4 regions of the Streptomyces sp. NPDC058145 genome follow, and region 2 is predicted to be linked to each of the others. Evidence: riboswitches for the same ligand, from Rfam matches in the RefSeq annotation. Region 2 holds a riboswitch; each other region holds the start of a gene.
What was found. Region 2 has a riboswitch for cyclic di-AMP ahead of ACFVVO_RS00695 (transglycosylase SLT domain-containing protein). Riboswitches for the same ligand answer to the same signal wherever they lie in the genome.
Positions count from the first base shown of each region.

Region 1: linked by a shared signal. The riboswitch ahead of ACFVVO_RS09345 (C40 family peptidase) and the one ahead of ACFVVO_RS00695 (transglycosylase SLT domain-containing protein) in region 2 are both predicted to bind cyclic di-AMP.
Region 3: linked by a shared signal. The riboswitch ahead of ACFVVO_RS18465 (peptidoglycan DD-metalloendopeptidase family protein) and the one ahead of ACFVVO_RS00695 (transglycosylase SLT domain-containing protein) in region 2 are both predicted to bind cyclic di-AMP.
Region 4: linked by a shared signal. The riboswitch ahead of ACFVVO_RS12335 (M23 family metallopeptidase) and the one ahead of ACFVVO_RS00695 (transglycosylase SLT domain-containing protein) in region 2 are both predicted to bind cyclic di-AMP.

Region 1 covers NZ_JBHVUH010000003.1:533,502-540,878, reverse strand. Annotated here, with positions in the region: gene ACFVVO_RS09375 (adenosylmethionine--8-amino-7-oxononanoate transaminase) at 1-769, opposite strand, end outside; gene bioB (biotin synthase BioB) at 762-1,988, opposite strand; gene ACFVVO_RS09365 (8-amino-7-oxononanoate synthase) at 2,136-3,263, shown strand; gene ACFVVO_RS09360 (DUF397 domain-containing protein) at 3,359-3,583, opposite strand; gene ACFVVO_RS09355 (helix-turn-helix domain-containing protein) at 3,593-4,453, opposite strand; gene ACFVVO_RS09350 (ATP-binding protein) at 4,665-5,123, shown strand; gene ACFVVO_RS09345 (C40 family peptidase) at 5,306-5,779, opposite strand; cyclic di-AMP (ydaO/yuaA leader) riboswitch at 5,783-6,007, opposite strand; gene ACFVVO_RS09340 (hypothetical protein) at 6,349-6,657, opposite strand; gene ACFVVO_RS09335 (ATP-dependent Clp protease proteolytic subunit) at 6,665-7,303, opposite strand.
Region 2 covers NZ_JBHVUH010000001.1:141,572-148,948, forward strand. Annotated here, with positions in the region: gene ACFVVO_RS00680 (ATP-grasp domain-containing protein) at 1-1,158, shown strand, start outside; gene ACFVVO_RS00685 (FAD-dependent oxidoreductase) at 1,203-2,405, shown strand; gene ACFVVO_RS00690 (HAD family hydrolase) at 2,491-3,303, shown strand; gene ACFVVO_RS00695 (transglycosylase SLT domain-containing protein) at 3,339-3,818, opposite strand; cyclic di-AMP (ydaO/yuaA leader) riboswitch at 3,824-4,008, opposite strand; gene ACFVVO_RS00700 (polyprenyl synthetase family protein) at 4,543-5,553, shown strand; gene ACFVVO_RS00705 (outer membrane lipoprotein carrier protein LolA) at 5,800-7,005, shown strand; gene ACFVVO_RS00710 (ABC transporter ATP-binding protein) at 7,062-7,377, shown strand, end outside.
Region 3 covers NZ_JBHVUH010000007.1:347,658-355,034, forward strand. Annotated here, with positions in the region: gene ACFVVO_RS18445 (MBL fold metallo-hydrolase) at 1-463, opposite strand, end outside; gene ACFVVO_RS18450 (Glu/Leu/Phe/Val dehydrogenase dimerization domain-containing protein) at 646-1,827, shown strand; gene ACFVVO_RS18455 (TetR/AcrR family transcriptional regulator) at 1,894-2,514, shown strand; gene ACFVVO_RS18460 (SGNH/GDSL hydrolase family protein) at 2,727-3,512, opposite strand; gene ACFVVO_RS18465 (peptidoglycan DD-metalloendopeptidase family protein) at 3,767-4,732, opposite strand; cyclic di-AMP (ydaO/yuaA leader) riboswitch at 4,737-4,898, opposite strand; gene ACFVVO_RS18470 (alpha-galactosidase) at 5,207-7,303, opposite strand.
Region 4 covers NZ_JBHVUH010000004.1:494,053-501,429, forward strand. Annotated here, with positions in the region: gene ribA (GTP cyclohydrolase II) at 1-7, opposite strand, end outside; gene ACFVVO_RS12315 (MarR family winged helix-turn-helix transcriptional regulator) at 146-685, opposite strand; gene ACFVVO_RS12320 (dihydrofolate reductase family protein) at 755-1,888, shown strand; tRNA gene ACFVVO_RS12325 (tRNA-Met) at 1,954-2,027, shown strand; gene ACFVVO_RS12330 (PP2C family protein-serine/threonine phosphatase) at 2,228-3,466, shown strand; cyclic di-AMP (ydaO/yuaA leader) riboswitch at 3,691-3,859, shown strand; gene ACFVVO_RS12335 (M23 family metallopeptidase) at 3,867-4,913, shown strand; gene ACFVVO_RS12340 (aldo/keto reductase) at 5,064-6,011, shown strand; gene ACFVVO_RS12345 (PrsW family intramembrane metalloprotease) at 6,037-7,377, opposite strand, start outside.

The DNA.
Region 1 (7,377 bases), on a different contig from region 2:
CGAATCCGGTGGCGATCTCGTCGAACACCAGCAGCACGCCGTGCTCGTCGCACGCCTCGCGCAGCACCCGCAGGTACGCGGGGGAGTGGAACCGCATCCCGCCGGCGCCCTGCACCACCGGCTCCACGATCACCGCGGCCAGCTCATCGGCATGCCGCCCGATCAGCTCACGCAGACGCAGCGCGTACGGCTCCTCGTACTCGGCCGGCGGCGCGTCCGCGAACACCTGACGGGGCAGCACACCGGTCCACAGGTCGTGCATCCCGCCGTCGGGGTCGCACACCGACATCGGGTTCCAGGTGTCCCCGTGATAGCCGCCGCGCCAGGTCAGCAGCCGCTGCTTGGCCGGGCGGCCGAGCGAGCGCCAGTACTGCAGGCACATCTTCACCGCGACCTCGACCGACACCGAGCCGGAGTCGGCGAGGAACACGTGCTCAAGCCCCTCTGGCGACATGTCGACAAGGAGCTTCGCCAGCCGGACGGCGGGCTCGTGCGTGAGCCCGCCGAACATGACGTGGCTCATCCGCCCCAGCTGCTCACGGGCCGCCTCGTTGAGCACGGGGTGGTTGTAGCCGTGGATCGCCGACCACCACGAGGACATGCCGTCGACCAGCTCGCCCGAGCCGTCGGCCGGGCGCAGCCGGACCCCGCTCGCCGACTCCACGACGAGCGGTTCGGCACGCCCGGGCATCGGACCGTACGGATGCCACACATGCCGCCGGTCCAGTTCCAGCAACTCGGGCACGCTCAGGCCGGGCAGGTCAGGCATTGGGCGCGAGATCCGTTCCGGCGCCCCGGCGGCGCACGGCGACCAGGTCGCTGCGCGCCTCGTTCCCCGCGGGCTCCGGCGCGGCCGCCGTACCGCAGACACCGCCGCCCTCGTGCGATCCGCAGCCGGCCTCGGCGTGCGATCCGCAGCCCGCCTCCGCCTGCGACCCGCACCCGGCGCTCTCGTGGGAGCCGCAGCCGCCCGCGGCGGCCGCCGCCCGGTGCTCCGGCAGGGTCACCTGCTCGGCGCCCTCCACCTCGAACCCGGCGTCCGCGATCATCTCCAGGTCGGCCTTGCCCGCCTGACCCTCGCTGGTCAGGTAGTCGCCCAGGAAGATGGAGTTGGCCAGGTTCAGGGCCAGGGGCTGCATGGTGCGCAGGTGGACCTCGCGGCCGCCCGCGATGCGCACCTCGGCGTCCGGGCAGACGAAGCGGACCATCGCGAGGATGCGCAGACAGCGCTGCGGGGTGAGGTTCCACTCCTTGGCGAGCGGGGTCCCCTCGAACGGGATCAGGAAGTTCACCGGAACGGAGTCCGGGTCGAGCTCGCGCAGCGAGAAGACGACGTCCACCAGGTCCTCGTCGCTCTCACCCATACCGGCGATCAGCCCGGAGCAGGCGGACAGTCCGGCCGCGTGCGCCTTGTTCACCGTGTCCACCCGGTCGGCGTACGTGTGGGTGGTGGTGATGTCCCCGTAGGTGGCCTCGGAGGTGTTCAGGTTGTGGTTGTAGGCGTCCGCGCCGGCGTCGCGCAGCCGTTCGGCCTGGCCGTCGGAGAGCAGGCCGAGACAGGCGCACACCTCGACGTTCTCGTGTCGGTCCTTGATGGTCCGGATGGTCTCGGAGACCCGGTCCACGTCCCGGTCCGTGGGGCCGCGCCCGGACGCCACCAGGCAGACCCGCTTGGCGCCCCCCGCCAGGCCCGCGGCGGCGGCCTCGGAGGCCTCGCCGGGCTTGAGCCAGGTGTACTTGAGGATGCCGGCGGTGGAGCCGAGCCGCTGGGAGCAGTAGGAGCAGTCCTCCGGGCACAGGCCGGACTTGAGGTTGACCAGGTAGTTGAGTTTCACGCGCCGGCCGAACCAGTGCCGGCGCACCTTGCCGGCCGCGGCCACCACATCGAGCAGGTCGTCGTCGGAGGTGGCGAGCACGGCGAGAGCCTCGTCGCGGGTCGGCGACTCGCGCCGAAGCCCCTTGTCCACCAGCGTGTTCAGCAGGTCCATGAGGCACGATCCTGTCCTACGGGACCGCCTCGGGCCAAGGAGAGTTTGCACAACGGAGACGGTTCACCGTGTGGGTATTGCCACACCCTGGGTGGGCGGCCGTACGGCTAGTGTCTGTCCGCTACCTACAAAAGCCCCGGAGGAGCCATGGCGTTCGGCTGGATCGACGAGCAGGCCGAGGCGCGCCGTCGCGCCGGACTTGTCCGGACCCTGCGCCCGCGCCCGGCCGACTCGCCGCTGCTGGACCTGGCGAGCAACGACTACCTGGGTCTCGCCCACCATCCCGAGGTCGTCGAGGGGGCGGCCGGGGCCGCCCGGACCTGGGGCGGCGGATCCACCGGTTCCCGGCTGGTCACCGGCACCACCGAGCTGCACACCGAGCTGGAGCGGGAACTGGCGGACTTCTGCGGCTTCGAGGCGGCCCTGGTCTTCTCCTCCGGCTACGCCGCCAACCTGGCCGCGGTCACCGCGCTGGGCCCGCACGGGTCCCTGATCGTGTCCGACGCGGGCAACCACGCCTCGCTCATCGACGGCTGCCGGCTCGCCCGGGGCACCACCCAGGTGGTCGGGCACGCCGACCCGGAGGCCGCGGGCAAGGTGCTCGGCACGCACCCGGGACCGGCGATCGTCGTCTCCGACACGGTGTTCTCCGTCGACGGCGACGCGGCACCGCTGGCCGCCCTGGCCGAGGCGTGCCGTGAGCACGGCGCGGGCCTGGTCGTGGACGACGCGCACGGGCTCGGGGTACTGGGCGACGGCGGCCGGGGCGCCCCGTACGCCGCCGGGCTCGCGGGCGCCGGCGACGTGGTCGTCACCGCCACGCTGTCGAAGTCGCTGGGCAGCCAGGGCGGTGTGGTGCTCGGACCGGCCCGGGTCATCGCCCATCTGGTCAACGCGGCCCGCACGTTCATCTTCGACACGGGTCTCGCCCCCGCGGCCGCGGGCGCCGCGCTCGCGGCGCTCCGGCTGCTGCGGCGCGAGCCGTCGCGGGCGGAGCGGGCCCGCACGGTCGCCGCCGAACTGCACGCACGTCTGACCGCCGCGGGTCTGGAGGCGGTACGACCGGACGCCGCGGTGGTCTCCGTGCGGGCTCCGTCCCCGGAGCAGGCCGTGCGCTGGGCGGCCGACTGCCGTACGGCAGGCCTGGCCGTGGGCTGTTTCCGTCCTCCTTCCGTGCCCGACGGCATCTCGCGGCTGCGGCTGACCGCCCGCGCGGACCTCTCCGGGGCCGAGATCGAACGCGCTGTACGTGTGATTCGCGAGGCGCGACCATGAGTCGGCGTGACACGGCCGCACATCTGGCGAAAGTGATCGGATCTGATCAGTAGGGGTCGGTCCGCTGGTCGGTGGTCAGGTCGGGTTCGACCCGATCACCGGAGCGTGGCCACGAAGCCCGCCCAGCTCCCGGGGGAGAAGAGCAGCGCGGGTCCGGCGGGGGCCTTGGAGTCGCGCACGGCGAGCAGTCCGGCCCACGGGCCGGAGCGCGGCCGGGCCGTCTCCACGCAGTTGTTCGCTCCGGTGCTGTAGCTGCTGCGCAGCCACCGCACGTCGTGCAGATCGGTACTGGCTGGGACGTTCCGAGGCAGTGCTGTCATGGTGCCTCCTTACGCGCCGTCACCTATCCCGGCGATGTAGTCCAACGATTCCTCGGGTGAAAGGGCGTGGAACTGAAGGGTGTCGAAGGCCTCGGAGTAGGCCATGAGGTCTTCTTTCCGTTCCAGGTAGAGGCTACTCGTCAACTGGTCAAGAACAACTACGTCCAGATCAGAAGTGCTCGGAAATGAGAAGATAACGAAAGGCCCGGTGAGGCCGATATGCGCCCCCGCCGCGAACGGCAGTACCTGGAGCCGCACTTGGGGCAGCCGCGCGGCCTCCACCAGCCGTTCCAGCTGCCGCGCCATCACCTCGGGACCGCCGACCTCGCGCCGGAGCACCGCCTCGTCCAGTACCGCGGTCAGCTCCAGCGGCGGCTCGGACCGGAGCACGTCCTGCCTCGCCAGTCGCACCTCCACCAGGGTGTCCAGCCGCTCCTCGTCCACTCCCTCCACCGCCGCCCGGGTCACCGCGCGAGCGTATTCGGGCGTCTGCAGAAGGCCGGGAACCACCGTGGTCTCCAGGGTGCGCATCCCGCTCGCCTGCGACTCCAGACTGATGAAGTCGCGGTAGGTGGGCGGCAGGACGCCCCGGTAGGCGTGCCACCAGCGGTTGCGGCCGCCCGCGTCCTGCGAGCCCGTCAACATCAGCAGCATGTCCCGCAGTTGCCGGTCCCGCACCTCGTACGCGTCGAGGAGTAACCGCACGTCGGCCGGCTTCACCCCGCTGGCGCCGGTCTCGATGCGGCTCACCTTCGACTGGTGCCAGCCCACCAGAAGGGCCGCCTCGCCACTGGTGAGCCCGGCCCCGGTGCGCAGCGCGCGCAGTTCGGCGCCCAGCTTGCGGCGCCGCACCGCGGGACCGTTCTGCATGGGAACTCCTTACTCCTTCCAGGCCGCCCGGATACGGTCTCGCGTCGCAGAGTTCACCGCTTCGGGCGACAGATATATGCATATCTCGGTGGATCGCTCCCCTGACCGCCTCGGTGATGGCAGTCTGGCGAAGAAGCACCAGTCCGGGACCGTACTCGAACCATCCGCTCCTCGTCGGACTGCGGTCCCGTGGGAAAGGGACGACGTCGCCATGGCAGACCACCTGGAAGCATCCGTCACTCTGCCGAGCGATCCCGCATCGGTCTCCGCGGCCCGTTCCTACGTGGTGGGCACCCTCGCGGAGTGGGGCCTGCCGTCGGACACCGACATGGCCGACACCGTGCGGCTCATCGTCTCCGAACTCGCCACCAACGCCGTGCAGCACACCTTCGGTCAGTCACCCACCTTCACGGTCGACATCGCGCTGGACCGTGACGAACACCTGCGCATCGGCGTCACGGACAGTCATCCGCGCTTTCCGAAGAGACTGCCCGCCGCCGTCCAGCAGGACAACGGGCGCGGCATGGTCATCATCCGCTGGCTCACCGCCGAGTGCGGCGGCAGACTCCGCGTCCGCCCCACCCGCGAGGGCGGCAAGACGGTGTGGATCGAACTGCCGTGGACCCTCCAGGGGGAGCACCTCACGACGGCGGGGCAGCAGGAACCCTAGAGGAGGACCCTGGAAGCCGGAGAACCAGAGCCCGGTACGCCGGCGGCCCTGCGGCCCGCCACGGAGCCGGACACGGCCGCGCCGCCCCGGGGCCGCCCGCGTGCTTCAGGCGGGCACCGGGACGGCGCCGACGGTCAGGGGGAGCGGCCCCGCTGCTGGAGCCGCTCCGGGGCTGGGCGGGGTCAGCTGACCCGGCCGTACCAGACGCTCCGGGTCCAGATCTTCTCGAGCCGCACCACGGCCCCGGTCTTCGGGGCGTGCCAGATCTTGCCCTTCCCGGCGTAGATGCCGACGTGGTAGACGCTGGATCCATAATGGAAGAAGACGAGGTCGCCGGCCCTGCGGTGGCCGGCGGAGATATGGCGGGTCTTGTTGTACTGCTGGGCCGCCGTACGCGGCAGCTTCTTGCCCGCCTTCTTGAACGAGTAGAGCGTCAGACCCGAGCAGTCGAACCGGCGCGGACCGGTTGCCCCGTACTGGTAAGGGGAGCCCTTCTTGGAGGCGGCGATGTGCAGGGCCTTCGTCGCCAGAGTGGCGGCCGAGGCCTCGCCGGCCAGGCCGGGCACGGCGATGGAGCCGCCCACCGCGGCGAGCGTAAGAGCCGAGGCCGTACCGGCCCTGGCCATCATCGACGGGACACGATTCAGCGCAGTCATGCGCAACCCTTCGTCAGCCGCCTGTGAAGGATGACCTGTCGGATTCGGGCTGGCGAAGTGGCCCGGCCGCGTTGCTGCGGCTTCACCCCAAGGGCTGCTCGGCACGACCGTCCGTCTGTGACGAACGTCCGTCCCGGCGACCCGTCTTGCCTGGGTCCTCCACTCCTGCCGATCCACTCCTGTCGACCGGTCACCCGGGGCGGCGGCAGGACTCGGCGTCCGCCCGGATCGCCCCGCCGCGGTGGCGGGGGCTTGTCGTCAGACAGGGATCTTCACTCACAGCTGTCCGAAAATCCCAACGGAACCGGGGATTTGTGGCGTTACTCACCACTCACCCGTTCGGGTGGACAGTGCTCTGTTCGAGTAGCCGTCAACTTGCCTGCGTAGCCCCGGACCTGGGGCGGAGTACCTCGGCGCACGTCCCGGTTCCGCCGATCGCGCAAGTCGGGGAGTCAGAAAAAAGGCCCGGAGATACGCCGGCCGGGGGTACGTCGTTCGGGCCGTTTCAACTCCGCGCCGGACGGATCGTCGACGACGAGGTCCATCCGGCGCGGGAACCGGTGTCCGGTTCAGCCCACGCAGTCGGGCGGGAGCACGACGCGCGCGGTGCGGCGCTCACCGTCGAGCACCCGCAGAGCCCGTGCCAGCGTGTCCCCGTGCAGCTCCGTCTCGCCCCGCCGGTGCATCAGGGCGAGCGCGTCGCGGAGCTCGGCCGCCTTGCGCACCAGGGCCTGCGCCGCGCGCAGCCCGCCGTAGGTGTCTCCCGGACGCGCCGGGTTGATCCGGCCGAGCAGGTCGGCCGCCTCCAGGTAATGGTCGATCAGCTCGCCCTCGGCCCTGGTCAGCGCGGGCAGCGGCGGAAGCTCCGGTGGCAGCATCGGCGGGTCACTCCGCCGGCTCGGCGCCGGGGCCGGTCTTGCGGCTCGGGACCACGCCGTCCACCAGGCCGTACGCCAGCGCGCCCGGCGCGTCCAGCACCAGGTCCCGTTCCAGGTCCTCGCCGACCTGCTCCGGCGTACGCCCGGTGTGCCGGACCAGCATCCCCTCCATCAGCGCCCGCGTCCGGGTCAGCTCCCCGGCCTGGATGAGGAGGTCGCTCGGCTGTCCCCGGGTTGGTTCGGGCAGCGCGGGCTGCTTGAGCACCACACGCGCCCCCGGCAGGATGAAGCGTTTGCCCGGGGTGCCGGCCGCGAGCAGGGCCGCGGCGGCGGAGGCGGCCTGGCCCAGGCAGTAGGTCTCCACGTGGCAGCGGACGTAGCGCATCGTGTCGTAGACGGCCGTCATGGCGCTGAACGAGCCCCCCGGGCAGTTGAGGTACAGCGTGATGTCCCGGTCCGGTGCGGCGTGTTCGAGGTACATGAACTGGGTGATCACATCGGTCGCCGCGGTGTCGTCCAGAGGTGTGCCGAGGAAGACGACCCGGTTCTCGAACAGCTTCGAGTAGGGATCGAGCGTGCGGTGCCGGCCCGTGCTCGTGCGCTCGGTGAACTCGGGCAGGACGTGGCGGGCGAACGGTCGAGCCATGGGCGTACCCCTCCTCGCGACGGGACCTCCGGCGGCCCCGCGTCTGTACAAAATGTACAGTACGTACGTGACGT
Region 2 (7,377 bases):
CTGGGCCGCCTGGGCGTTCCCATGTACGCCATCACCGAGGACGCCTACACTCCGGCGGCATCCTCCCGCTATCTCACCCGGGCGTTCGTCTGGCCGACGACCGGCGCCGAGGAGCCGGCCCACCTGATCGAGGGCCTGCAGCGCATCGGCCGCCGGATCGGCCGCCCGGCCGTCCTGATCCCGACGGACGAGGAGGCCGCCGTCCTGATCGCCGAGCATCAGGACGAACTGGCCGGCCCCTTCCTCTTCTCCCGTGTCGATCCCGCCCTGCCCCGCCGGCTCGCCAGCAAGCAGGGACTGCACGAACTGTGCGCGGAACACGGCGTCCCGAGCCCGCCGACCGCGTTCCCCCGGTCGTACGACGAGATCGTCGCCTTCGCCGACACGGCCCGCTTCCCGGTGGTGGCCAAGAACCGGGAGGCGTTCGTACGGCGCAGACGGCCCGCCGTCAACGGCACCACGAGGATCGCCGGCCGCGAGGCACTGCTCGCCCTCGCCCGCGACTGGGGCGAGCGGCCCGGCGTGATCCTCCAGGAGTACCTGCCGCGCGAGGAGGCGGAGGACTGGATCGTGCACGCCTGCTTCGACGCCGACTCCGTCCCGCTCGTCCTGTTCACCGGCGTCAAGGTCCGCTCCTGGCCGCCGCACGCCGGCATGACGGCGAACGCGTACGTCGTCGACAACCAGGAACTCGCCGACCTCGCCGCCCGTTTCATCAAGGAGATCGGCTTCAGCGGCGTCATCGACCTCGACCTGCGCTTCGACCGGCGCGACGGACAGTACAAACTCCTCGACTTCAACCCGCGTATGGGCGCCCAGTTCCGGCTCTTCGAGAGCGATTCGGGTGTCGACGTCGTACGCGCCATGCACCTGAACCTGACCGGCCGCCCCGTCCCGGACGGGGAACAGCGCGCCGGCCGCCGCTACATCGTGGAGAACATCGACCTGCCCGCCCTGCTCGCCTACCGCCGCAGCGGCTACACGACGCCGCACGCGCCGGCCAGGGCGAGCGAGACCGAGCTGGCCTGGTTCGCGGGTGACGACCCGCTGCCGTTCCTCACGATGCTCGCCCGCTTCGTGCGCCCGGGCGCGAAGCACCTCCATCAGCTGTGGCGGACCAGCCGCCGCGGCGCCGGTACCCCGCACACCACGAGGTAGGCAAGGCCACGAAGGTGGCGCACCGCGTCCTGGGGAGGGACTTCGTGATTCGACCGGTTGCAGTCATCGGGGCCGGGCCGTTCGGCCTGTCCACCGCCGCCCATCTGCGGGCGCGCGGCATCCCCGTCCGCGTCTTCGGCGACCCCATGGTGAGCTGGCGCGAGCACATGCCCGAGGGCATGCTCCTCAAGTCGACCCCGGTCGCCTCCAGCCTCGACTGTCCGCAACCCGGCCACACCCTCGCCGACTACTGCGACGCGGCCGGCGTGCGCCGGCTGGTCACCGACGAGGACATCATCCCGGTGGAGACCTTCGTCGCCTACGGCGAGTGGTTCCAGCAGCGGCTCGTCCCCGGCCTGGAGCGGGTCCGGGTGGTCTCCGTGGACCGCGGCGAGCACGGCGCCTTTGAACTCAAACTGGACTCGGGGGAGTCGTTCACCGCCCGCGCCGTCGTGGTGGCCACCGGCCTGTCCGGGCTGGCCCACCTCCCGCCGGAGCTGGCCGGCGCGGCCGGCGACGGGCCCGCGCCCACCTCCCCGGTCTCCCACAGCTCCCAGCACCACGACCTCGGCCGCTTCGCCGGGCAGGAGCTGATCGTCATCGGCGCCGGCCAGTCCGCCCTGGAGACCGCGGCCCTCGCGGCCGAAGCCGGCGCGCGGGTGCGCGTCGTCTCGCGCGGCCGCGGCCGGGTCGCGTTCGGTGCCCCGCCCTGGCGCCAGCCGAGGCTGCGCCCCGAGTCGCCGTTCGGCCGTGCCTGGTCGCTGTGGGCGCTCAGCCACTACGCCCAGCCGTACCGTTTCCTGCCCGCCCGGACCCGTCATCTCCTGGTCCGCAAGGTCCTCGGTCCGCTCGGCGCCTGGTGGCTGCGCGACCGCTTCGAGGGCAAGGTCCAGGTCCATGAGGTCGACCGGGTGCTGGGTGCAGAGGCCCCGGACGGCAGCCCGGTGCTCACCGTCCGCACCCACGACGGCCGCACCGAGCGGCTGGCCGCCGATCACGTCGTCGCGGCCACCGGCTACCGCGTGGACATCGCCGCGATGGACTTCCTCGGGCACGGACTGCGCACCAGCCTGGCGGTGAGCCGGGGCGCCCCGAGGCTCGGTGCCGGCCACGTCTCCTCCGCCCCCGGCCTGTACTTCACCGGTCTCCCGGCGGCGTCCTCCTACGGACCGGTGATGCGCTTCGTGTGCGGTACGGAGTTCGCCTCACCACGCCTGGTGAAGCACCTGGCCGCGGCCCACGGCTGAGACCCGGCTGACGTTCCTGGCCGGGACCCCAAGTACGCGAAGAACCGGGTGAGTCGGCGGGGCGTGCGGTCCGTATTCTCTGATCATGGCCGCACCTCCCGCATACGCACTGATCGCCACCGACCTGGACGGGACGCTGCTGCGCGGCGACGACACCGTCTCCGACCGGTCGCTCGCCGCGCTGGACCGGGTGGCGCGGGCCGGTGCCCGGCACCTGGTGGTGACAGGCCGACCGGCCCCCCGCGTGCGGCCGCTCCTGGCCGCCCTCGGCTGCACGGGGCTCGCGGTGTGCGGGCAGGGAGCGCAGGTCTACGACGCCGGCACCGGCCGTCTGCTGTGGTCGGTGCGGCTGGACCGGGAACTGGCGGAGACCGCGCTCGGCAAGATCGAGGCCGAGGCGGGGCAGGTCTTCGCGGCCGTCGACCAGGACGGCGTGGACGGGCTCACGCTGATCGAACCCGGGTATCTGATGCCCCACCCGACCCTGCCCGCGGTGCGGGTCGGCCGGCGCGACGACCTGTGGCGCGAGCCCATCAGCAAGGTGCTGCTGCGCCATCACGCGCTGTCGGACGACGAGTTGGCGGCGACCGCGCGCGCGGCGGTGGGCTCGCTGGCCACGGTCACCATGTCGGGGCCGGGCACGGTGGAACTCCAGCCGTGCGGGGTCACCAAGGCGACCGGGCTTGCGCTGGCCGCCGATCGTCTGGGGATCGCCGCCGAACAGGCCCTGGCCTTCGGCGACATGCCCAATGACATCCCCATGTTCGACTGGGCGGGCCGCGGTGTCGCCATGGCCAACGCCCACCCCGAACTCAAGGCGGTCGCGGACGAGGTCACGACGTCGAACGAGGACGACGGCGTCGCCGTCGTCCTCGAAGGACTGTTCCCGGCCTGCTGACCGGGAACTCGGTGGTGCTCCGCCGCGAATGCCGGTCAGTAGGCGCCGAAGACGTTGTCGATCGACCCGTAGCGAGCGGCCGCGTAGTTGCAGGCGGCGGTGATGTTCGCGACCGGGTCGTAGGGGTCGAACGCCGTTCCGGCCACGTGGTAGGTGTTGAAGGTCGGGTCGATCACCTGGAGCAGGCCCTTGGACGGGATGCCCTTGGCGGCGTTGGAGTCCCACAGGTTGATGGCGCGCGGGTTGCCCGAGGACTCACGGATGATGTTGCGGTGGATGCCGTTGTAGGTGCCCGGGATGTGCTTCTCCGCCATGATCGCGAGGGACTCGCGGATCCAGCCGTCGAGGTTGTTCGGGTACCCGGCGAGGGTGGTGCCGGTCGAGCCGGCGGAGTCGGCCGCGGAGGCGTTGGTCGCGCCGACGACCGGAAGGGCGAGCACGGCGGCGCCGGTACCGAGCACGGCGAGCTTGCGGACGAGGCGGCTGGTGCGGACGCGGCGGGGCTGAGCGGGCATGGCTGAGTTCCTCTCCGTCGCCTGCGAGGTGAGCTGTCGGGTTCGGGCGGGGAGGTGCCCGGCCGTGCCGCCCCCGAGGCGGCACGACTTAACCCCTTGCCGTTCCGGTGACGACACGTGTCGTCCGGTCCGGCGAACTTACCTGGGTCCCCCGCTCCTGCCGTACGAATGAGTTCGTCGATGGGTGAGGTCGGGCGGCGGCAGGATTCGGCGTTCCGCTCGACTGGCCGGGAACGTATGCGACAGCACATGTCCGGAACAAGTGTCGGATTCACGTAAAGGCCGAGTTGACCTTGTTCTGTTCCGTTTTGGGCGCTTGATCCTTTGCGACTGCCAACGCTCAACTGGCCGACGGGGCAAGGAGAAGCGGGTGGTGGCCGGGGCTGAGGGCCCGATCGGGGCGCGTGACCCAATTCACGAAATAGCAAACCATTCCAAATCAGACATGGGGGATTTGGTGGCGGCGGTGAATCGAGGGCGGAGTGCCCCGCGGGATGACGCGTGGCCGATTTGCTGCGTGTCATAAAAGGCGCATTAAGGCGCTTAATGTCCGTATTATCGGGTGGTCGGCGGTGTGCCGACCGTGGTCCGATGCCGTCCGTGCCGGACCGGTGGGCGCCCTCGGTGATCGAAACAGGACCGGATACGCTGACTTGAGTGAGGGCAGCGACCTATCGACAAACCGTGTAATCGCCAGCAGACACCAGCAGACAGGAGACCCCTCGTGACCGTCGTCGGGCCGTTCGGGCTGAGCGTGCGGGACCAGGCTCTGGAAGCCGATGTCCAGGCCGGATTGACGGCTGTCGAGGAAGGCTTGCTCGAGGCCACCAAGAGCGAGGTCCCGTTCATCACGGAGGCCGCGCAGCACCTCGTACGGGCCGGTGGGAAGCGGTTCCGGCCGCTCCTCGTGATGCTCGCGGCACAGTTCGGGGACCCGTACGCGCCCGGCATCGTGCCGTCGGCCGTGGTCGTGGAGCTGACCCACCTGGCCACGCTGTACCACGACGACGTCATGGACGAGGCGTCCGTGCGGCGCGGGGTGGACAGCGCCAACACGCGCTGGGGCAACTCCGTCGCGGTCCTCACCGGCGACTTCCTCTTCGCCCGCGCCTCCCAGATCCTCGCCGACCTCGGCCCCGAGGCGGTCCGGGTCCAGGCCCTCGCGTTCGAGCGGCTGGTCACCGGGCAGATCCTGGAGACCGCGGGCCCCTCGGACGGCCGTGACCCGGTCGAGCACTACCTGGACGTACTGGGCGGCAAGACCGGCTCCCTGGTGGCGGTGTCCTGCCGGTTCGGCGCGATGATGTCCGGCGCCGACGAGACGGTCGTCGACGTGCTCACCCAGTACGGCGAGCGGCTCGGGGTCGCCTTCCAGCTCGCGGACGACGTCCTGGACATCGCCTCCGACTCGCACGAGTCCGGCAAGACCCCGGGGACCGACCTGCGCGAGGGCATCCCGACGCTGCCCGTGCTCCGGCTGCGCGAGCGCGCGGCCCGCCTGGGGCTGCCCGAGGACATCGCCCTGTGCGAGCTGCTCGACTCCGACCTCGGCGACGACGCCCGGCTCGAGGAGGCGCTGACCGCGCTCCGCGCGCACCCCGCGCTGGAGCAGGCCCGCCGCGACACCGTCCGCTACGCCGAGGAGGCGCGCGCCGCGCTGGCCCCGCTGCCGGAGTGCGACTCCAAGGCGGCGCTGCTCGAACTGTGCGACGCGGTGGTGCACCGGGCCGGCTGAGCCCACCCTCCGCCGACCGAGGGCGGTGTCTCCCGCACGACCCCTACGGGTCGGGGGAGGCACCGCCCTCGGGTGTCATACCCCAGGCGTACACGGAGTTGGTGCCACGGTCTGACGCCTCCTCACGGCCGATTTGGTCATATGGAAACCACGGAAATCACCACTCCTCACCGATTCGGGTGAGAATGGCGGCTCAGGTGGACCAGTGTGGGGACAGCCGCCGCCGACGACGGAGGTAAGGCACAGATGGCACCGTACGAATCCGACGACGCAACGGGCGCCGCGCGTGACGAGGACCTGCCCACCGGACGCCGCAAGGCGGCCCGGTACGTGGTCCCGGTCGCGGTGGTGGGGGTCGCAGCGGCCACGATCGGGCTGGTCCCGGCGCTCGCCGACTCCGGTGACCCCGATCTGCCGAAGATCACCGCACAGCAGCTCATCGACAAGATCGCCAAGTCGGACGTGCAGCAGCTGTCCGGCACCGTGAAGGTCAGCACCGACCTCGGCCTGCCGGACCTCGGCGGCCTGGAGAGCGGACTTGCCTCCGGGGCGACCGGGGGCGGCGACGGGTCCTCCGCGGACCCGCGGTCCAAGCTCACCGAGCTGGTCTCCGGCACGCACACCCTGCGCGTGGCCACCGACGGCCCGGACCGGCAGAAGCTGTCGCTGCTGGAGAGCGGCTCCGAATACAGCCTCATCCACGACGGCAAGGACGTCTGGGGCTACGACAGCAAGAGCAACGAGGTCCACCACTCCGCCACCGCCGGCTCCGCCGGCCGGCATCGGGCGGAGCAGCCGCCGGCCACGCCGAAGGACTTCGCCGACGAGGCCCTGAAGGCGGTCGACGACACCACGTCCGTGACCGTCGACGGCACCGCGCAGGTCGCCGGACGCGACGCCTACAAGCTGCTGATCAAGCCCAGGCAGTCCGGCACCACGGTCGGCGCCATCAGCATCGCCGTGGACGCGAAGACGGGCATGCCGCTGAAGTTCACGCTCACCCCGAGGAGCGGCGGCGCCGCCGTGCTCGACGCGGGCTTCACCCAGGTCTCCTTCGCCAGGCCGGCCACCTCCACCTTCGACTTCACCCCGCCCAAGGGCGCGAAGGTCACCGAGGAGAAGGAGGGCGGCAAGGGCAAGGCGCCGGAGCACGCACCCAAGGGCGGTGAGGACCTCGCCAAGGGCCTCAGCGGGGCCACTGTGCTCGGCAAGGGCTGGACGTCGGTCGCCGGCTTCGACACCGGCAGCAAGGGCGGCGTGCCGTCCGGCGACCAGGGCGGTGCGCTCGGCGGCTTCCTCGGCTCGCTCGGCGACCAGGTCTCCGGCAAGTTCGGCAAGGGCACGGTGTTCTCCACCCGCCTGGTCAACGCCCTGATCACCGACGACGGCAAGGTGTACGCCGGCGCGGTGACCAAGGACGCGCTGGTGAAGGCGGCGAACGCGGGGAAGTAGTCCTCCCCGGGCAGTGGACGGGGCAGGAGCGGGCACGGGGAACCGAGGGGGAGCCGATGGACGAACCGTCCGCCACGGAGCGTGACCCGGGGGACGCGCGGCAGCACGTCATCGCCACGCGCGGCCTCACCAAGCGCTACCGCGGCGGACAGCTCGCCGTCGACGGTCTCGACCTGACCGTCCCGGTGGGCAGCGTCTTCGGCTTCCTCGGCCCGAACGGCTCCGGCAAGACCACCACCATCCGCATGCTGATGGGCCTGATCGAGCCGACCTCGGGCACTGCCCGCGTCCTGGGCCGGCCCATGCCCCGGTCCGCCCGCGCCGTCCTGCCGCGGGTCGGCGCGCTGATCGAGGGCCCGGCCCTGTACGGCT
Region 3 (7,377 bases), on a different contig from region 2:
CGACCACCACGTCGACCGGGCCGAGCGCGGCCAGCGGCAGCGGCACCGGGTGCAGCCGCCTGGGCCCGACGAAGGGGAACGGGGAGCAGCGCTCGCCCCAGACGGGGTCGAACAGGACGCGGTGACCGTCGATCTCCACGAGCACGCCGGAGTGGCCCATCCAGGTCACGCGCAGCCCCGTCGTGGGCGGCTTGGCCAGGTCGGCGAGGGTGGTGGCGTGCACCGGGACGGTGCCGACCGGGGAGCGCAGGGGCCGGGTGTCCTTGTCCAGGAACACCTTGGCGAGGTCGAGCGTGGAGCCGGAGGGCCGGGTACGGGCGGTGCCGCCCGGGTTCTGGAAGACGCCGTCCTTGAAGTGCGGGGAACGGCGGATCCGGGCGAGGCGCTCACCGCGCGGCTGCGCGCCGAAGGCCTCGGGCTGCAGTGCGCTGAGCCCGGAGCTCTTGGAACGCCAACCGGTCACGGGTTACCTCCAGTGAAGTCGCTGAGGTCCTCCATTATGGTCGGCCCCTCCGACAGCGCGGCGCCGCCCGCTCCATCGTCCCGCCCCACCGGCATCCGTGGCGGCCCGCACGGCACTTTGACAGCGGCCCGGCGGCTGCGGATACTGACCGGCTGTTCAGTATCCGTCCTCCGGGAGCCCCCATGACCGCCACCCCTCTCCTGTCGCTCGTGTGGACCGACCATGTCACCGGACGGCAGGGTTTCCTGGTCGTCGACCGGCTGGTGCGGGGCGTGGCCAGCGGCGGGCTGCGCATGCGCGCCGGCTGCACGCTGGAGGAGGTCACCGGGCTCGCGCGCGGCATGACGATGAAGGAGGCACTGCACTACGACCCGGAGGCCCGTTACGTCCCCCTCGGCGGCGCCAAGGGCGGCATCGACTGCGATCCGCGGGACCCGGCGGCCTACGGGCTGCTCGTGCGCTATCTGCGCGCGATGCGGCCGTACATCGAGAGCTGCTGGACCACCGGCGAGGATCTGGGCCTCAGCCAGGACCTGGTGGACCGGGCCGCAGCCGAGGCGGGCCTGGTCTCCCCCGTCCAGGCCGTGTTCCCGCTGCTGGACGACGAGCCGGCGGCCCGCGCGCGGCTCGCGGACGCCTTCGCGGTGCGGGTGGACGGCATCGGACTGGACGAGCTGGCGGGCGGCTGCGGGGTCGCCGAGTCGGTGCTGGCGGCCCTGGACCGGGCCTCGGTGCCGTACCGGGGCACCCGGGTGGCCGTGCAGGGGCTGGGCACGATGGGCGGCGCCACGGCGCGTTTCCTCACGCGCGCGGGTCTGACGGTGGTGGCGGTGGCCGATGTCAAGGGGACCGTCGCCAACCCGGACGGCCTCGACGTGGAGGCACTGCTGGCGGCGCGGGACGCCTACGGCACGCTCGACCGCTCCGCGCTGCGCCCGGCCGACCGTGAGCTGCCCGGTGACGCCTGGCTGTCGGCGGACGCGGAGGTGCTGGTGCCGGCGGCGGTGTCGTACGCGGTCGACACCGCCGGGCAGGAGCGGATCACCGCCCGCTGGATCGTCGAGGCCGCCAACATGCCCGTACTGCCGGAGGCGGAGCGGCTGCTGGCCGCGCGCGGGGTGACGGTGCTGCCGGACGTGGTGGTCAACTCCGCCACCAACGCCTGGTGGTGGTGGACGCTGTTCGGCGACATCGGCCCGGACGCCGACGAGGCGTTCGCCCACATCCGCCGCTCGATGCGCGCCCTGACCGGGACGGTGCTGGACCGCGCACGGGCCGACGGGACGACTCCGCGCGCCGCCGCCCACGCCCTGGTGTCGGACCGGCTGCCGGTGATCGCCGGGCGTTTCGGCTGGTACCGCTGACCCCGGTGGGAGCCGCGGCCGTCGGGGCCCTGGGGCGGTGTCCGGCGGACGGACTAGGGTGACCGCGTGGCGAGAGTGCGGTTGAGCGTGGCCGAGCGGCGTGAGGAGATGCTGCGGGCCGCCATCGGGCAGATCGAGGCGCGGGGCGTGGCGGCGGTCAGGATCGCCGATGTGGCCTCGGCGCTCGGGGTGAGCAACGCGCTGGTGCTGTACCACTTCTCGACGAAGGAGAAGCTGGTCGCCGCCGCCTTCGCCTACGCGGCCGAGGACGATCTCGCGCGTCTGCGCGCGCTGCTGGACCGGCGGACCTCCGCACTGCGCCGGCTGCGGGCAGCCGTGCGCTGGTACGCGCCCACGGGCCAGGCCAAGGGCTGGCGGCTGTGGATCGAGGGCTGGGCGGTGTCGCTGCGCGAGCCGGCCCTGCGGGCGGTCACCCGGGACCTCGACCAGCAGTGGAAGGCGGCGATCACCGAGGTCATCGCCGAGGGCGTGGCGGCGGGCGAGTTCACCTGCCCCGACCCCGCGAGCACGGCCCTGCGGCTCACCGCCCTGCTCGACGGCCTGGCCGTACAGCTGACGTCCTACCCGGGCGCGGTGCCACGCGCTCGCGCGCAGAAGTGGGTGAACGACGCCCTGGCCACGGAACTGGGCCTGCAGCAGGTGGAGTCGACCGGCCGCGAGCGCTGAACCGGTCCGGACCGGTGCGCCGGCCCGGACCGGGACTCGAGGCAGGCACCGGGCCGACCGGGGCCGGAAACGTCTTCCCGCGCGGGACGCGCCCGCCGGGCCGCCCCGGAGGGCGACGCCGGGCCGCCCCGGACGGACACGCGGTCCGCCCCGGCCGGGCACCCCGTACCGCTGAGTCGCGGTACGGGGCACGGTCACGCCGCGCGTCCTGGTCAGGCGACCGACGCGATGCGCATCTTGATGTCGTTCGGCGACAGGGCGCCCTTCGCCATGACGTGGTCCCCGGAGGACTCGCCGCGCAGTCGGCGGCCGATCCACGGGACGAGGTACTCGCGGGCCCAGTGGACGTCGTCCCGGCGGATCTCCAGGGTGCCCCGGGGCGGGAGCGGCGGCCAGGCCTGCTCCGGGTCGGCCGGGATCTCGAGGCCGAGCGCCTGACCGGCGCGCAGCGCCACGCGCGTGTGCCCCTCGGGCGAGAGGTGCAGCCGGTCGTTGTCCCAGGCCCTGCGGTCCTGGACGGACCTCAGGGACCACAGGTCGAGCACGGGGCAGCCGTACCGGTCGGCGATGGCGCGGACGTGCCCGTTGTAGGTGGCGATCTTGCCGCGCAGGTGCTTGAGCACCGGCACGCCCCGGGTGTCGAAGCCGGTCGTCACCATCACCGTGCCAGCGGCCGCCGCGAGGGGGGCGATGGCCCGCTCGAAGCGCTCGGCCACCTCGTCGGGGTCGGTGCCGGGCCGGATGATGTCGTTGCCGCCCGCACAGAAGGAGACGAGGTCCGGGGCCAGTTCGACGGCCTTCGGGAGCTGATGCTCGATGATCTGGTCGAGCAGCTTCCCGCGGACCGCGAGGTTGGTGTACTTGAAGTCGCCCTCGGGCCGCCGGTCGGCGAGCAGGACCGCGAACCGGTCGGCCCAGCCCACGAACGCCCCGTCGGGCCCGGGGTCGCCGACGCCCTCGGTGAAGCTGTCCCCCACCGCCACGTACGACCCGATCACTGATGTGTTGTCACTCTTCGAATCGTCTGCCACGTCGGACCATGATTCACCTTCGGATGTGGCCTACGCGACCGTAGGCCGGGGTTGACGAGCGGTGAGATGAGACACCCTTAAAGAATTTGCCAACCCAGGAATACGGCCGGTACGGGGACCGTCCGGACACACCGAAGGCCGGACCCGGGGATCGGGGGTCCGGCCTTCGGAGGCGTGTCAGGCAGGTGGTCGTGAGGAGCGCGTCCCTCGGCGCCGGTGGCTCAGAGGGCGACGCCGTGCGAGCGGAGGTAGGCGACCGGGTCCACGTCCGAGCCGTAGTCGGGCGTGGTGCGGATCTCGAAGTGCAGGTGCGGGCCGGTCACGTTGCCGGTCGCGCCGGACAGGCCGACCTGCTGGCCGGCCGTCACCGTCTGACCGGCCGTCACCGAGAGCTGGGAGAGGTGGGCGTACTGGGCGTAGTAGCCGTCGTTCAGCTTGATGACGACCTGGTTGCCGTACGCGCCGCCCCAGCCGGCGGAGACGACGGTGCCGGCCCCGACGGCCTTGAGGGAGGTGCCGGTGGGGACGACGAAGTCGACGCCGGTGTGGTAGCCGCTGGACCACATGCTGCCCGCCACGTGGTAGGCGGTGCCGACGGTGGGGGCGGCGACCGGGAGGGTGTAGCCGGTGGCGGGGGCCGCCTGGGCGGCCTGGGTGGCGGGGGCCGCCTGGGTGGCCTGGGTGGCCCGGGCCACCGGAGACGCCTGGGTGGCCGGGGCGGTCTTCGCCGGGGCCGCCGCCCGGGCGTCCGAAGGCTGCGCGGACCGCGAGGCCCGCGAGGGAGTGGGGGACTCGGCGCGGGTCGGCGCGGCGGCCTTCTTGCCGAGCGACAGCTTCAGACCCGGGTGGATCAGCGCCGGATTCTCGCCGACGGCCTGCCGGTTGTCCGCGTAGAGCCGGTGCCAGCCACCGCTCACGTGCTGCTGGCCGGCGATCTTCGCGAGGCAGTCGCCGGACTTCACCGTGTAGGTGCGGACGCCGGAGGCCTTCTGCGCGGCGGCCTTCCCGGCCGCCGCCCTCTCCACGGACTGCACGGCCTTTCCGGAGACAGGCTGCGCGGTGGCGGCGTGCGCTCCGGTGGCACCCAGCAGGGGCAGGGCCAGTGCGGCGCCCCCGGTTCCGGCGACGGCGATGGAACGGGTGAAACGCTGAGACTTGGGACGGCGGTGCTTACCCTTCGCGGGCATGACGCATTCCTCTCCGGCGCCTGCGAGGTGAGCTGTCGGGTTCGGGCTGGAGCTGCCCGGCCGCACGGTGCGTGCGCGGCTGCACCCCGAGCCTGTCGCGGAGACCGGGATAGGCAGTCGTACCTGGTGGGTCCCCCGCTCCTGCCGTACACGGGTCATGTGTGTGGGGCTCCGGGCGGCGGCAGGATTCGGCGTTCCGTCCGGATTGGTGGCGAACGTAAGCGAGCGGGACGCAAGGAAACAAGCGGCCGATTCCCGGCGTTCACGTGCCAGAAGATCGAAATGGGAAATCCACGGTCACCGTGCGTGAATTCCCACCCGCGCCGTCAATTCAATTTCCCGCCCCCGTTCGGGAATTAGGTGGACATGACGAACAGCGGACGGTCACGATTATGACGCTCCTCACGCACCACTCCCCCAGGCACCTTTACTCCGCGTCGAGTTGGAATGAAAGTGCTAATTGGGACAGAAGGATCAGATACGACACAGGCGGAGAATTGCCGCATCCAGGTCGCCGCACAGCCCGGTCGGCAGTCCGTGGTGCAGTAGAACGGCACCCCGGTGCACTTCGCCCGTTTCACGGCATTCGTACGATGCTGTCGGGTCGAGTCCGCGCAGCCGTACGCGCGGTACCGGCTCTCCGTAGCTCTGCGTCCGGAGGCAGGCCAGGACCACCGTCTCCGCCCCGAGTACGTACTGGACGGCGCTCAGGCCGCCCGTCGGAGGCCGCAGGCGGTACAGCTCGCCGCGCTGGACGAGCGGTCTGATCTCCTTGTAGAGGGCCACCCACTCCCGGGCCTCGGCAAGCTCCTCCTCGGTCCACTCGGTGAGGTCGCCACCGACCCCGAGCACGCCCGCCATGGCGCTGACGAACCGGAAGCGCAGCGAGCTTGCCCTGCCGTTGAGCTGGGTGTTCGGGCTGTCGGTGACCCAGGCGGCCATCACGCGCGCGGGATGGATCTGGCTGAAGCCGTGCTGGATGGCGAGCCGGTCGAGCGGGTCGGTGTTGTCGGAGGTCCACACCTGGTCGGTGCGGCTCAGCACCCCGAGGTCGATCCGGCCGCCGCCGCCCGAGCAGGACTCGAAGGCGACCCGGGGGTGGGCGGCGCGCAGCCGGTCGAGCAGGGCGTACAGGGCGCGGACGTGGTCGACCCACAGGCGCTGCGGATACGGCTCACCCGGCCAGCCCGCGTCGGTGAAGCAGCGGTTGAAGTCCCACTTCACGTAGTCGATCGGGGCACCGGACAGCAGGGTGTCCAGCCGCTCCCACAGATACTCCTGGACGTCCTCCCGGGCGAGATTGAGAACGAGCTGGTTGCGCAGTTCCGTCCGCCTGCGGCCAGGCTGGTACTGCACCCAGTCGGGGTGGGCGCGGTACAGGTCGCTGTCCGGGTTGACCATCTCGGGCTCGACCCAGATACCGAACCGCATGCCGAGGCCGCGCACCTGGTCCGCCAGGGGCTTCAGGCCGTGCGGGAACCGGTCGGGGTTGGGGGTCCAGTCGCCGAGTCCGGCCCGGTCGCTGGTGCGGGCGCCGAACCAGCCGTCGTCGACGACGAACAGCTCGACGCCGATGCCGGCCGCCCGCCGGGCGAGCGCCGCCTGCTGCTCCTCGGAGATGTCGAAGAACGTCGCCTCCCAGGAGTTGAACAGCACCGGCCGGTCCCGCTCGGCGTCCGGGATCACATGCGCGCGCTGGTAGGCGTGCCAGGTCCGGCTGGCCCCGCCGAAGCCGCCGTCGCTCCACAGACCCGCGAAGACGGGGGTGGTGTACGACTCCCCCGGCCCCAGGAGCAGCAGGCCCGAGTCGTCGTGGCCGGCCCCGCCGGTGATCTGCACGCGCGCGTCCGGGAGTTGGGCGACGGCGATCCGCCACGAGCCGGACCAGCCGAGCGCGCAGCCGTAGACCTCGCCGCGTTCCTCGGTGGCGTCGGTGTCGAGGGCGACCCAGGGCAGGTACTGGTGGCCGGTGTGGCCGCGGCGGCTGCCGATGACCTTCTCGCCGTGGGTGAGCGGCGCACGGGTGAGCAGGGACTCGGCGGCCCAGCGGCCGTGCAGCTGGGACAGTTGCCAGCCGTCGCGGTCGGGCAGCGTCCAGGTGGCGGCGTCGGCGCGCAGCAGCTCCACGCGCCCGCGCCCGCCGTTCTCCAGGGTGACCCGGCGCTCCACGACGTCGCCGCGCATCCGGTAGTGCAGGGTGATCGCCAGTCCGTCGTCGTCGAAGCGCAGCCGCAGCTCCGCGCCGTCGGGGCCGCCTTCGGTGCCGGCTCCCAGTTCGTACGACACGAAGCGCCATTCGGTGCCGCGCCGCTCGTCGGTGCGCACGCAGAGGGCGGGACGGACGAAGCGGGGGCCGCCCTCGACGGGGTACTCCTCGCGGCCGTCGAGCGGGGACTCGAAGGGCCGGTAGGCGGGCAGTGGGCTCCGGGCCAGGGCCTCGGCGTCGGCGAGCGCGATGCGGGGCCCCCAGTGGAGGTGGAGCAGTTCGTGCGCCTCGCTCAGGTGCAGGGCGTAGCTGCTGGTGGGCCCCGACAGGAGCCAGGTGCGTCCGTTCTCGGCGATGTCCACCATCGAGACCTCACAGGTGTCAACAGATCCGCGCAGGTGCGCACATCATCGGGGCCGGTGCGCTCCGGTGGCAACGC
Region 4 (7,377 bases), on a different contig from region 2:
CGGACATGCGGGCCTCCGGGTTCCGTCCCTTGGCGTCTGCTTCAGATTTGAAGCAGTAGCTCGGTCCGGGACCCTACCGCATGCTTAAAAGTTAAAGCAACGCATTTCGCGGGGGTGTCGCGCGGCGCCCGCGTTCGCGCCGCGCTCAGGAGCGGGGCGGCTCGGGCGGCTGCCCCGAACAGGGCGACGACCGCCGTCGCCATGGCACGCCCTCCGCCGCGGCCCCCGTCTCCTCCCCCTCCAGCACCCGGGCCACCCCGGCGCAGATCTCCTCCAGTTGCCCCACCTGCTCGGGCGTGAGCCGGTCGAACAGGGTCGTGCGGACCGTCTCGACATGCCCGGGTGCCGTACGCTCCAGCACGGCCATCCCCTCCTGTGTCAGCACCGCGAGACTGCTGCGCCGGTCCCAGCTGCAGTCCTCCCGGCGCACCAGCCCGTCCCGCTCCAGCCTGGTCACCGCGTAGGTCAGCCTGCTGCGGGTGATCTTCAGCGTCTCGGCCAGGTCGGTCATGCGCAGTCGCCGGTCGGGCGCCTCGGAGAGGTTGGCCAGCACGGAGTAGAACAGGTGGGGCATGCCGGCCTCCTGCTGGAGCTGCCGGTCGATGGCGTCCTCCAGCAGCCGGGAGGCGGCGATGTAGGCGCGCCAGGCGCGCTGCTCCTCGGGGGTGAGCCAGCGGGTCGTCATGCTTCCAGTGTAAGTTTGTTTCAAATTTGAACCAAGACTCCGCCGGGGTCCTCGTGAGGGAGCGCGCCGATGCCGTACCCGTACGTCCTGCTGTCCGCCGCCGTCTCCCTCGACGGCTACCTCGACGACACCGGCCCCGACCGGCTGCTGCTCTCCAGCCCGGCCGACTTCGACCGCGTCGACGAGGTACGGGCCTCGGCCGACGCCATCCTGATCGGCGCCGGCACCATCCGCGCCGACAACCCCCGGCTCCTTGTCAACTCGCCCGAGCGCCGCGCCGCCCGGGTGGCCGAGGGCCGGCCCGCTTACCCCCTGAAGATCGCCGTCACCGCCGCAGGCGACCTCGACCCGGCCGCGAACTTCTGGCACACCGGCGGTGAGAAGCTCGTGTACACCACGGACCGGGGCGCCGAACGGGCCGCCAACGTCCTCGGCCGGACCGCCGACGTGATCCCCCTCGGCCCCGAGCTCGACTGGCGCGCCCTGCTGGAACACCTGCACGACGTACGCGGAGTACGGCGCCTGATGGTCGAGGGCGGCGGAACCGTCCACACCCAGCTCCTCCAGCAGGGCCTCGCCGACGAACTGCAGCTCGTCCTCGCCCCGCTGTTCGTCGGCGACCCGGCCGCCCCGCGCCTGTTCGGCCCGGGGGCGTACCAGGGCGGTCGGCTCCGGCTCACCGAGTCCCGCCGGATCGAGGACGTCGTCCTGATGCGCTACGAACCCACCGCCCCCGGTGCCGGCCCCGCACCGGCCGCCGCCGACCGGCGCTGGCTGGCCACCGCCTGCGAACTGGCCGCCCTGTGCCCGCCCTCCCGCACGGCGTTCAGCGTCGGCGCGGTGGTGGTGGCCGCCGACGGCACCGAGCTGGCCCGCGGCCACTCGCGCGAGGGCGGCGACCCCGTGGTGCACGCCGAGGAGGCGGCCCTGGCGAAGCTGGACCCGGCCGACCCGCGGCTGCCCGGCGCCACCGTCTACAGCAGCCTTGAGCCCTGCTCCCGCCGGGCCTCCCGCCCGGCACCCTGTGCCGAGCTGATCCTGCGCGCGGGCGTGCGCCGGGTGGTCACGGCCTGGCGGGAGCCGGACACCTTCGTCCCCGGCGCCGACGGCACCGGGGTGCTGGCGGCCGCCGGCGTGGACGTCGTCCTGCTCCCCGAGTACGAGGGCTCGGCCAAGGCGCCGAACGCCCATCTGCTGCCCTGAGCGGCGCCGCGCGGAAACGTGTGTGCCGAGCACCCCGCGCATGGCGTATGCTGGAGACACAACGACGCGGGGTGGAGCAGCTCGGTAGCTCGCTGGGCTCATAACCCAGAGGTCGCAGGTTCAAATCCTGTCCCCGCTACTGAAGACTCAGGGCCGGAATCCAGTACATGGATTCCGGCCCTGAGTGTTTTCCGCCGCGCTCCCGTCGGATACCAGGAAAGCCGCGACACAAGGCGAGTGGCGTACGTCACAGCAGGTCATCCGCTCGGTCCACAGCAGTCGCCCGCCTCCCGCGCCCCCGCCACGCTGGTCGTACGTCGAGGACACGGGAGACCAGCAGTGCGCCCTGGTGAGGTGGAGGAGAGCCCGTACGCCAGAGCGGGCGGCCGGCTCCCCGGCGGACCCGTCCCGGACCCGGACCCGGACCTGGACCCGGACCCGGACCTGGACCCGGATCCGGGCCCCGGCGCCGGCCCCGCGCCCCTCCCGCCGGAGCGGTGCCGTCGCCCCGTCGCACGCACCCTGCCCCGCGCCCTCTCCCTCCTGCTCATCGCCGGCGGGCTCCTGTACGACCTGCTCACCCCACGCGACTTCACCGCCGTGCCGTTCTTCACCGCCGCCCCGCTGGTCGCCGCGCCCCTGACCTCGCTGCGCACCACGCTCCTCACCGGGCTGGCCGCCCTGGCCGCCACCTATGTGGTGCACGCCCACTTCGGCACGGGCCTGGACGTCAACACCGTCACCCAGATCGTCACCGTGGCCACGGTCGCCCTGCTGGCCGTCGCCATCAACCGGGTGGTACGCCTCGGCGACCGGCGGCTGGCCTCCGTCCGGGAGATCGCCGAGGCTGCCCAGCGGGCCGTGCTGCCCGAGCCCGCTCCCCGCATCGCCGGCCTCGACATCGCGGCCCGGTACGAGGCGGCGCAGGAGGGCGCGTTCATCGGCGGCGACCTGTACGCGGTGCAGGATGGCCCGCACGGCGTACGCCTGGTCGTCGGGGACGTGCGCGGCAAGGGCATGGGCGCGGTCGCCGCCGTCGCCGTGGTGATCGGGGCGTTCCGGGAGGCCGCCGAGCAGGAGGCCACGCTGGAGGCGGTGGCGGGGCGGCTGGAGCGGGCGCTGGCCCGCGAGGGCACCCGGCGCGACGGGGTCGACGCGCTGGAGGGCTTCACCACCGTCGTCCTCGCCGAACTGCCGCACGGCGAGGGGGTGGTGCGGATCGTCAACCGCGGTCATCCGCCGCCCCTGCTGCTGCACGCCGACGGCACCCTGCGCGCCCTGACCGCGGACGAGCCCGCGCTGCCGCTCGGCATGGGCGACCTCGGCCGGTGGCCCGACCGCGCGGCCGAGACCCGCTTCCCGGACGGCACCACCCTGCTGCTCTACACCGACGGCCTCACCGAGGCCCGGGACGCCCACGGCCGGTTCTACGACCCGGTGCGCCGGCTCGCCGGGCGCCGCTTCCCCGACCCGCGCACCCTGCTCACCCGGCTCGCCGCGGAGGTCAGGCGGCACTCCGGGGGCGGCATGGCGGACGACATGGCGCTGCTGGCCGTACGCCGACTCCGACAGATGTAACCAACAGTGATCGGACGGAAGCCCTCCGCTTGGCTGCTGAGGCACCGTCAAAAACTCCGTGACTCCTGAAGGCCGGTCAACTCGCCCGTTTTTCACAGCCGTGCGGCGTACGTCCACCCTCAGGAACGTTAATGATCAAGCCGAACGGCTTGGAATCTCACAGGTGAGTCTATTAACGTTCGATAACGCAGCGCGGTCGTCCCAGCCGTCACAAGAGGCGGCTCCGTGCGCACGCGCCGAATCCCGCAAGGGAACCGGGGAACCACTACTTTGGGGTGAATCACGCGGATGCCACCGTGAACCGATCAGGTTCTCGGTACGTATACGCGCGTAGGAGACCTTCCTGCTCCGAACCCGTCAGCTAACCCGGTAGGCGGAGGAAGGAAAGGAGTACGCCCGCGTGGCGTCCAACCGGCCTGCCCCCGAAGCCCCATACGTGCCCAGCCAGCGTGACACCGAAACATTCGGCTACGGCGGCTACCGCGCCGAAGAGGGCCCCTGGGAGGAGTGGAATCCCACCGAGGAGTCCATCCGCCCCGTACGCGGCCGGCACCGCGTCGCCAAGCAGCGCGGCGGGCTCGCCCGCAGCTCCACCGTCCTCGGCGTCGGCGTCATAGCGGCCGTCGGCGCGGGCGGCATGGCCAGCGCCCACACCGGCAAGCCGCCGGTGTCCATCTCCATGCCCGATCTGCCCTCCGTCGGCTCCCTGTTCGACGACGGCCACTCCGAGGAGTCCAAGGCCACCACGGCCTCGCTCAGCTCGGTCGGCACCACCGCCGCCGACAGCGAGCAGGACGGCTCCGACGCGGGCGAGACCCTGCGCAACCGGATCATGGCCCAGGCGGAGCAGCAGCAGAGCAAGGCCGACTCCACGGCCGGCGCGGCAGCGGCCGCCGCCGCCGAGCAGAAGGCCGCCGACGCGGCCGTCAAGGCGCAGAAGGAGGCCGCGGCCGCGGCCGAGGCCAAGGCCGCCGAGGCCAAGAAGGAGGCCGAGGCCGCCGCCGAGAAGAAGGCCGAGGAGGAGCGGCTGGCCGCGCTGGCCAAGCAGTACACGCTGCCGACGTCCTCGTACACGATCACCTCGACCTTCGGCGAGGCCGGCTCGATGTGGTCCTCCGGGTACCACACCGGCCTCGACTTCGCCGCGCCCACCGGCACGCTGATCAAGGCCATCCACAGCGGCACCGTCACCGAGGCGGGCTGGGCCGGCTCCTACGGCTACCGCACCGTCCTCACCCTCGACGACGGCACCGAGCTCTGGTTCTGCCACCAGTCCTCGATCAGCGTCTCCGCCGGCCAGAAGGTCAGCACCGGCGACGTCATCGGCCGCGTCGGCGCCACCGGCAACGTCACCGGCCCGCACCTGCACCTGGAGGTCCACCCCGGCGGCGCGGCCACCGGCATCGACCCGATGGCGTGGCTGCACGGCAAGGGCCTCAACCCCTGAGCCGGCCCCGGGCCTCCTGACCCGGCCCGGCACCTCGATCCGATCCCGGCAGCCCTGACGCCACCCCCGGCGTCAGGGCTGCCGTCGTGTTCACACACCGTTCGCGCGATCCCGGAATGGGCGGTACCGGGGTGATCGTTGTAACAGGGCATGACTGCTTCTCTGCGCAAAATCGGCTCCTCCGACCTCGAGGTCTTCCCGCTCGCCCTCGGTGGCAACGTCTTCGGCTGGACCGCCGACGAGAAGACCTCCTTCGCCGTCCTCGACGCCTACACGGCCGCCGGCGGCAACTTCGTCGACACCGCCGACTCCTACTCGGCGTGGATCGAGGGCAACAAGGGCGGTGAGTCGGAGACCATCATCGGCAAGTGGCTCAAGACCCGCGGCAACCGCTCCGAGGTCGTCATCGCGACCAAGGTGAGCCAGCACCCGGAGTACCAGGGGCTCACCGCGGCCAACATCAAGGCCGCCGCCGACGCCTCCCTGCGCCGCCTGGACACCGACTACATCGACCTCTACTACACGCACTTCGACAAGCCCGAGGTGCCGGTGGAGGAGATCGTCGGCGCCCTGGACGAACTGGTGAAGGCGGGCAAGGTCCGGCAGATCGCCGCCTCCAACATCAGCCCCGAGCGGCTGCGGGCCTCCCTCGACTTCTCCGACCGCGAGGGACTGGCCCGGTACGTCGCCCTCCAGCCCCACTACAACCTGGTATCCCGCGACACGTACGAGGGTCCGCTGCAGGATCTCGCCGCCCGTGAGGGCCTCGCCGCGGTTCCGTACTTCGCCCTCGCCTCCGGCTTCCTCACCGGCAAGTACCGCCCCGGCACGACGGTCGACAGCGCCCGCGCCGGCTCGGCCGCCAAGCACCTGGACTCCGAGCGCGGTCAGCGGGTGCTCACGGCCCTGGACGAGATCGCCGGCGCCCACGACGCCCCCGTCGCCACGGTCGCCCTCGCCTGGCTGGCCGCCCAGCCGACGGTCACGGCGCCCATCGCCTCGGCCCGCACGGTGGAACAGCTCCCGGCGCTGCTGGGCGTGGCGGAACTGCGGCTCGCCCAGGAGGAAGTGGACCGCCTGAACCAGGCCTCCGCCTGACCCCCGGCCGGGGGCGGGTGCCCCACTAGGGCCGGTACGGGTTGTACCCGGGGTAGCGGGCCGGCGGCACGGGCGGGTTCCCGTACGGCACCGTCTGGTTGCCGTACGGGACCGCCGGATATCCGTACGGCACCGCCGGGTGCCCGTACGCCGTCGGCTGCCCGTAGGCCGCCGGATGGCCGGCGGACACCGCCGGATATCCGTACCGCGCCCAGTACGCCGTGGCCGCCGGCATCGGGGCCACGGTCCTGGCCGCGTGCTCCAGCGCCGGCCGGGCCACCTCCCGGCGCCGCCACAGCTCGGCGAGCAACTCCTGCTCCCGTGCGGCGGAGTCGGCGCCGGCGCGTCCCCGCCGCCCACGGTGCCGCAGGAAGGCCAGCGAGGTGGCGTACGCCTCGTACTGTGCGACCGCCCGCGCGGCGGGCCGCCCGCCGAAGTGGCGGCGGGCGTGGTCCCGGGCGGCGCGGCGCGCCCGCATCGACCCGAGGACGAACGGCTCGGCCGGCCCGAGCCACCCGGCGTACACATACGCGGGCAGCTCCTCCCGCACGGTCCGCAGCTCCCGCTGCCGGGTCCAGACCGCCAGCCAGGTCAGCAGCCCGAACGCGGGCACCATGAAGGCGGCGTAGACGGCGAGGAACCCGAACTGGCCGAAGGTGGCGGAGCCGTTCCACAGGGCGTGCATGCTCATCGCCAGCAGCAGTCCGCCGAGCGGGACCAGGACACGCCGGGCGTGCTGCCGATCGGTGGAGAGCGCGGCGACGCCGAAGCCGATGCCGGTGAGCACGGTGAACAGGGGGTGCGCGAACGGGGACATCACGACGCGCACGAAGAAGGTGGCGGCGGTGACGGAGGCGATGCCGTGGCCGCCGCTGAGCCGGTCGGTCCCGAAGGCCGTGCCCAGGTAGAGGATGTTCTCGGTGAACGCGAAGCCGGTGGCGGTGACCCCGGCTATCACCACGCCGTCGACGATCCCGGTGAAGTCCCGTCTGCGGAAGAGGAAGACCAGCAGCACGGCCGCGGCCTTCGCGGACTCCTCCACGACGGGCGCTATCAGGGTGGCGCCCAGGGTGTCGGCACCGGCGGGATCGGCGGTCGAGGTGGCTATCCACTTCGTCGCGAAACTGTTGGCGACGATGGCTATCAGCGCCGCCGCGCAGGCACCCCAGGCGAACGCGAAGACCAGGTTCCGCCAGGGGCCGGGCTCGACCCGGTCCAGCCAGCGGAAGGCGGCGAGGAGCCAGGGCACGGGCAGCACGGCGAGCCCGAGACCGACCAGGAAGCCCGCGGTGCCGGTCTGCCGGCGCACCAGCGCCAGGATGACCAGGCCCGACAGCGCCAGCAGCGTGATCAGCGCCCCGTAGCG